DNA from 2 places in the Sphingopyxis sp. PAMC25046 genome. Region 2 is predicted to be linked to the other one. Evidence: predicted binding sites of a transcription regulator. Region 2 holds the regulator's gene; the other holds the start of a gene.
The links. The regulator LexA, encoded in region 2, represses DNA repair genes until DNA is damaged. The targets are predictions, from matches to a motif close to GTTCCNCNCTTGTTCT.

Region 1: a site for LexA is predicted at 1,905-1,920, ahead of E5675_RS05535 (DUF6771 family protein). Genes of this name have one in related genera too.

What each region holds. Positions count from the first base shown of each region.
Region 1 covers NZ_CP039250.1:1,189,092-1,192,502, forward strand. The annotation lists gene E5675_RS05515 (thermonuclease family protein) at 1-161, opposite strand, end outside; gene E5675_RS05520 (SOS response-associated peptidase family protein) at 158-832, opposite strand; gene E5675_RS05525 (hypothetical protein) at 847-1,362, opposite strand; gene E5675_RS05530 (hypothetical protein) at 1,373-1,702, opposite strand; gene E5675_RS05535 (DUF6771 family protein) at 1,704-1,895, opposite strand; gene E5675_RS05545 (DUF736 domain-containing protein) at 3,132-3,411, shown strand, end outside.
Region 2 covers NZ_CP039250.1:2,657,180-2,660,590, reverse strand. The annotation lists gene E5675_RS12550 (ComEC/Rec2 family competence protein) at 1-1,584, shown strand, start outside; gene lexA (transcriptional repressor LexA) at 1,538-2,221, opposite strand; gene glp (gephyrin-like molybdotransferase Glp) at 2,286-3,411, opposite strand, start outside.

The sequences.
Region 1 (3,411 bases), 1.5 Mb from region 2:
ACACCTGTGAGGTTGAGCGTATCGCCGTCGGAGACGCGCGCGGGGCCGCTCACGTCCTGTGCGACCGACGGGGCAGGGGGCAGGGCGAACGAGAGGATGATAGCGGCTAGCGCGTAGCGCGTGGTCCGGCGTGTCGCGCAGGTCGGGATTTTCGATGTCACAGCAGGGTTGCGGCCGTGGGCGCCGGATCTTTCCTGGTACGACCCGCGTACCAGAGCTCGGGCGTATGATCGACGACGAGACGATCGGCGGGATATTGAGTGACGAGCTTCATCGCCTCCTCGGCCGGTGCGTGCAGCCATGCTTCATGGTCTTCGGGATGCAGGATAACGGGCATCCGGTCATGGACCTCGAGCATCTTGGGAACGGCATCGACCATGACCATCGTATAGCTGTCTCCCCATTCGTCGGTCGGGCGCCAGAAGCCCGCGCAGGCGGCGAGCGGCTGGTCGGCGATGCTTATCCATGTGCGTGTCATTTGACCTTCGGGCCCAACGGCTTCGGCGAAAGCGGTGATCGGAATGAGGCAGCGCTGCCCGGGCTGGACGAACCATTCGCGCCACATATTGTATGGCGACATCAGCTTGTCGTCGCGGGCGTTGTTGACATGAGTAGGCTTGTTGGGCTTGCCGGTCTTCTTGTTGGTCGAATGCCGCGGGAAGCCCCACACCATTGCATCGAGCTGGCGTTCGTCGGCAACTTCGCGGACGATGAAGCCGGTGCCACCCTTCCAGACGTCCCCAGAGCTCGCATTGGTCTGTTTCTTGCGTTGCGCCTTGAAATGCGATGCGACCTCGTCGACCGAGGCTTTGAGCGTGATCTGGTTGCACATATGCGGCTCCCGCGTCAGGCGGCGCCGCGCAGTCCTTCGAAACGGGGCTGGATCGGCGGCATGATGGTGAAACATCCTTCGGGGAAGGGGCGCAAAATGTCCAGCGGGGCCCGGGCCTGTTCGAGCCAGTCATACCAGTCGTCGGGGTGTACGACCGCGACGTGGCGATCCTTAAACGGCTCGAGATCCGGATAGGCGGGGACGGTCAGCGCCGCGAAGGCGTCTGGATAATAACGCGTCCCGCGCTGCCATACGCCCGCGATGCAGAAAAAGGGAATGTCGGTGACAAGGCTCGCCGCGTAAAGCGTCTTGCCGTCGCGCTTGATGCCGAACTCGTTGGCGAGGATAAGGCAGGGGTTTTCGATGCGCGCGGTCTCGGACCTGAGGAGAGGTATCTGGCCGATGCCGGGGTCGCGTGACCGGAGGCCCCAATGCGCCTCGATCTGCCGTTCCTCCTGGCCGTCCCAGATCATGATCCGGTGGCCACCCTTGCCGAGGCCCTGCAGGACGTCGTCGAAATCCCGTTCCATTGTCTAACTCCTAGCTCCGGTAGCGGCGGATCGCGCGCTTCCATTCTCGTTCGTCGACCAGCTCCTTGATGCAGATCGCATCCTTGTCCCAATTGACGACTTCAAGGCGGAGCGGTTCGACGCGACGACCCAAGCTCCACGCGCAATTCCGGCACCAGAAGTGCCGGCACGCCTGGCGAAGATTGTCGTCCCAGCCTTTGCGGTGGAAGCGGTACCAGAGCAGCCCCGCATCGAATTTTGCATGATGCCCGCAGCGACAGACCGGCTGCACCGCATAATGCCAGATGGCCGCCTCGAAAATGTGCGTGGCCCGCGGAATGCCCGATTTCGTATGCTGCACGTCACAGCGCCAGCACCAGCTGATCGGGATCGGCCGCAGTCAGGCAATCGCCGTCGATGCGCACATTCGTGAGCGCCAGTTCTTGCGCCGCGGCCTCGCGGATGATTTCCGTTGGCGCGGTCAGGCCGACGCGCGCCCACCCCGGGGCGTCGAGGAGTGCGCGAGCGATTCGGTCGGGGTCGATTCTCGTCATGGAACAATGAGAACATAAAAAGAACAAACGAGCAAGCCGCAGCGCGCTCGCGTTAGCTTGGCCTCGCTTTGCCGCCGCTACGCGAGCGGTCTCACCGCGAGCCGTTCGGCGCAGACTTGGCGGTCCGGACAGGCGCTCTTTTTGGCATTTTCCAAGAAAGCGCCCGAGTGCGATCGGCCAGAAACGCCAACGCGGGTGTCCTTGGGCGACCTGGGGATAGCTGGTGTCGTAGATAGCTGCGCGGGCGAGGGCTGGTGGATCGTGCTGTGCGCCGAGTCAGTGGCGCCGAATTGCAAACTGAAAGATTACGTCAGATTGGCAAACTGTGAACGGAAAAGACAATCTATCCTGGTGGCAGGAAAGTTTTGTTTTTGAAAACGGCGAGGTTTCCCTAACGGCGGCCGCGTCGGTGGAGGGGCCTCTGGTTACCGATAAGGGGACCGATCTCATCATTCCGATAACAGTCGGCCGGGCATGCGACCCGCCCGGCCGTACCTGGGCGGCGCTCCGCGCCTAGACCCCGGTTTTCCGGGCGCGGGGTGCCGTCATTTTCAGGGACGGAGGTCGGCCGGGAGCGTCACTAAAAGACGGCGCATTCATTAGGCAGAACTGGCGTTTCCCGCCACGCGGGGGTCGCTTTATGTGGAAGGCGAGGTTCGCTTTCCAGCATCGCATCAACCTGTGTTTTCAGGTTTCGTCACCGAATGCCGCCGGTCCGCCAATGGACAGCCTCAGCCTCGGCGCTGAACATCTCGTATGAACCGAGAGGGGCCGCGCTCAGAATCTCCGCGCGACAAGCGCAAGCCTACAAGCTGCCTCGCCGCCATCGGCCATATCCAATGGGCAGAGGCCACGCGCTCACGCCAAGTGCCAGCGCGGAGAGACTGCGAGCCGCATGCATCGCGCAAGGCGGATGGCGGGTGAGGGCGCCGCGCGTCCGCGCGGCCTAATGCAGGCAACGCTGACGCCCGCAAGACAATCTCATGACATTTCTACCCGCCGGTTCGGGAGGCCACCTCCCCGATATCGCTCCCCTTCTTTCCGCTGACCCGAGCCAGTCCGCTCAGTGACTCGGTGATCGGTTTTCAGCCTCCGCACGCCACGGCGCGGGCGGCGAGGGGAGCGCGTGCATGCAGGCGGCGGCGTGGGCCGAGGGCGCGGCGCCACAGAGGAGAGAAGGGTCGGGAAGAGTGTCGCCGGGAAATGGTTCGCGCGCGACATTCGAAAGTAAGTGTCATGAATATCGGTGAAATCAGGAATGTGAATGATCGTCTGACCGGCTCGATCGCGACCCGCACGATCGACCTCCCGCGCATCGGTCTGCGCAAGGTCGAAAGCATGAACCCGCGGGCACCCGTCTACGAGGTGTTGGCGCTCAACGTCGCTCGGCGCTGGGTGCAGGTCGGGGCGCTCTGGGAAGCGGCGTCGAAGAAGACCGGCGAGGTTTTCCTCGCGGGCAATATCGACGATCCGAGCCTCCCCGAACCGCTGCCGGTGGCGCTGTTTCCGTCCGAGG
Region 2 (3,411 bases):
CAGCGCGCCTGGTTCGACGGCATCGGCGCGGTCGGGACGATACTGGGCGAGGTGTCCCGCGTGCCGGGAAAGGAAGCCGCCGCGCCGCCGCTGCGCACACGGCTGAGCGCGCATATCCAGGGCGAGGTCGAAGGTTCGGCGGGCGGCATCGCGGCGGCGCTGGTGACCGGCGACCGCGGCGCAATTTCCGAGGCCGACGAGGAGGCGATGCGCCGCAGCGGCCTCGCGCACCTGCTGTCGATCAGCGGGCTGCATGTGACCGCGGTGGTCGGCTTTGCCATGCTGCTGGCGATGCGCTTGCTGGCGCTCAACCGGCGGCTGGCGCTCGCGGGCCTTGTCCTGCCGCTCGCGGCGGCGGCGGGGGCGCTCGCGGGCGGGGGCTATACATGGCTCGCCGGCGCCGAGGTGCCGACGCTGCGGTCGTTCATCGCGGCGCTGCTCGTGCTCGTCGCCTTTCTGATGGGGCGCGAGGCGCTGACGCTGCGGCTTGTTGCCGCGGGCGCGCTGATCGTGTTGATCTGGCGGCCCGAGGCGCTCGTGGGCCCGAGCTTCCAGTTGAGCTTCGCCGCGGTCACCGCGATCATCGCGCTCCACGAGGGCCCACCGATGCAGCGTTTCCTCGCGCGCCGCGACGAGCCATGGCTGTTCCGCCTGGGGCGCGGGATCGCCGGATTGCTCATCACCGGGCTCGTCGTCGAGGTCGCCCTGGCACCGATCGCACTGTTCCATTTCCACAAGGCGGGGCTCTACGGCGCGCTCGCCAATGTCGTCGCGATCCCGCTGACGACCTTTGTCATCATGCCGGCGGAGGCGCTCGCGCTGCTGTTCGATAGCGTCGGGCTGGGCGCGCCCTTCTGGTGGGTGGCCGAACAGGCCCTGCGCGCGTTGATCGCGCTGGCGCATGGGGTCGCCAACGCGCCGGGTGCGGTGGCGACGATGCCGAACTTTCCACCGTGGGGATTTGCGTTCGCGGTCTTCGGCGGGCTCTGGATATTGTTATGGCGGACGCGCTGGCGCTACGCGGGGGCGGTGCCGCTGGCGATCGGCATGGCGGCGCTGCTCGCCGCGCCGCGCCCCGACCTGCTCGTCACCGGCGACGGGCGCCATATCGCCGCCGCGCTTCCCGACGGCGGCTATGCGCTGCTGCGCGACCGCGCGGGCGATTATGTCCGCGATACGGTCGCCGAGGCGGCCGGGGTCGACGCACCGCTCCTTGCCCTCGCCGAGTTGGGTCATGTCGAATGCAATCGCGATTTCTGCCGCTGGGCGCAGGGTGAGGGCAGCGCGCGGCGCATCATATTGGCATCGCACGGGCGCGACCGGATCGAGGGAGCCGACATGGCAGCGGCATGCGCCGCCGCCGACGTCGTGATCAGCGACCGCTGGCTACCGCACGAATGCGTGGGGCGCTGGATCACGATCGACCGCGACAGCCTCGCCGAAACCGGCGGGCTGGCGATCTATCTGGGCGAAGCGCCAGAAGCCGTCGCCGCGCTTCGCGCGGGCGACGCGCATCCGTGGCGGCTGCCGCAGCAGCTTAGTGGTAACGACGAAGCAGTCCCGAAAGCCGCCCTTGCACGATGACGCGCTCGGCGGGGTAACGCTGCGGCTCATAGGCGCTGTTCGCCGGGTCGAGCCGGATCATCTGCCCTTCGCGGCGGAAATATTTGAGCGTTGCGTCCTGCCCGTCGACGAGTGCGACGACGATGTCGCCCTCGCGCGCGGTGCTCGCCTTCTGGATCAGCGCATAGTCGCCGTCGAAAATTCCTGCTTCGACCATCGAGTCGCCCGATACTTCGAGCGCATAATGTTCGCCCGAGCCGAGCAGCGCGGCGGGGACGGCGAGATTGTTGTGATCCTCGAACGCTTCGATCGGCACGCCGGCGGCGATCTTGCCGTGCAGCGGCACCTCGACGATGTCGTTCGCCGCGATCGGGCGCATCGCGGGCGCGGGCTTGCGCAGCGGCACGACATTTTCGCGCGCCGGTTCGCGTGCCGCTGTCGCCGATTCGGGCACCTTGAGCACTTCGAGCGCGCGCGCACGGTTGGGAAGACGGCGGAGGAAACCCCTTTCTTCCAGGGCGCTTATCAGCCGGTGTATGCCCGATTTCGACTTGAGGCCCAGCGCCTCCTTCATCTCCTCGAACGAGGGCGAAATGCCGCTCGCGTCGAGGCGTAGCTGGATGAAGTGGAGCAGTTCATGCTGCTTCGCGGTCAACATCGGTCGTTCTCCATGATGTCATATCGGACATATTGAGAACGATAGTGGAACAAAGCGGAACTTGTCAAGCGATGACGATATAGTCCGCCATGGCTCCGGCATCGCGCGCGGGCGCGCCGATATCGCGGATCAGCAGCGCATTGGCCGCGGCGAGTGGAAGCGTGCGGCCGCTTTCCTGCCCGATCATCGGCGTCAGGCGGCCATTTTCGAGTCGCGCGCGGAGGTAATCGCGGCGCGTTCCGCCTTCGCCGAGCGGCGCGGCGAGCGGTGCTCGATGCACGGGCGGCAAGGGATGGCTCGCGCCGGCAAGGTGACGGACGAGCGGGAGCAGGAACAAGGTCGCGGTGACGAAGGCCGACGAGGGATTGCCGGGCAAACCGAGGAGGACCGCGTCGCCGAGCGTTCCCGCAATCAGCGGCTTGCCGGGCTTCATCGCGATCTTCCAGAAATCGAGCCGTCCACCAGCATCGGCGAGCGCGCCGCGGACATGGTCGTGATCGCCGACCGACGCGCCGCCGACGGTGACGATGACGTCGTGACGTCGCGCCAACTCCTTGAGCGCACTGGCGAGTTTCGCGCGGTCGTCGGGAATATGGCGCGGCGGCGTGGGCGCAGCTATCTCGCCGACGAGCATCGCGGCGAGCATGACGCCGTTGCTTTCGGGGATATGGCCGGGCGCGAGCGGCCGTCCGGGCTGGACGAGTTCGTCGCCGGTCGTGACGATCGCGACGCGCGGGCGGCGGCCGACGGCGAGGTCCCCCGCACCGCTCATCGCCGCCGCGGCGATGGCGCCCGGGGTCAGACGCGTGCCCGCGGGGAGAAGGCAGTCGCCCGCAGCGAAATCGGCTGCGCGCGAGCGGATGTGGCGCCCGCGCGCGCCGGGGCCGTCGCGCGTCAGCGTCAACGCGTCGCCCTCGCGTGCGACATCCTCCTGCACGATCACCGCGTCGGCGCCGGGGGGAAGCATCGCGCCGGTGAAGATGCGCATCGCCTCACCGGGACCCACGCTGCGGTCGGGCGCGGTCCCTGCAGCGCTTTCGCCGGTGACGGTCCACGGGCCCGGCAAGTCGTCGAAGCGGATCGCGTAGCCGTCCATCGCCGAGAGCGGTGCCGCGGGCTGGTCGCGCAGCGCAACGATATCGCGCGAAAGATGGCGTCCAAGTGATTCGGAAAAGGCGATATTTTCGCTA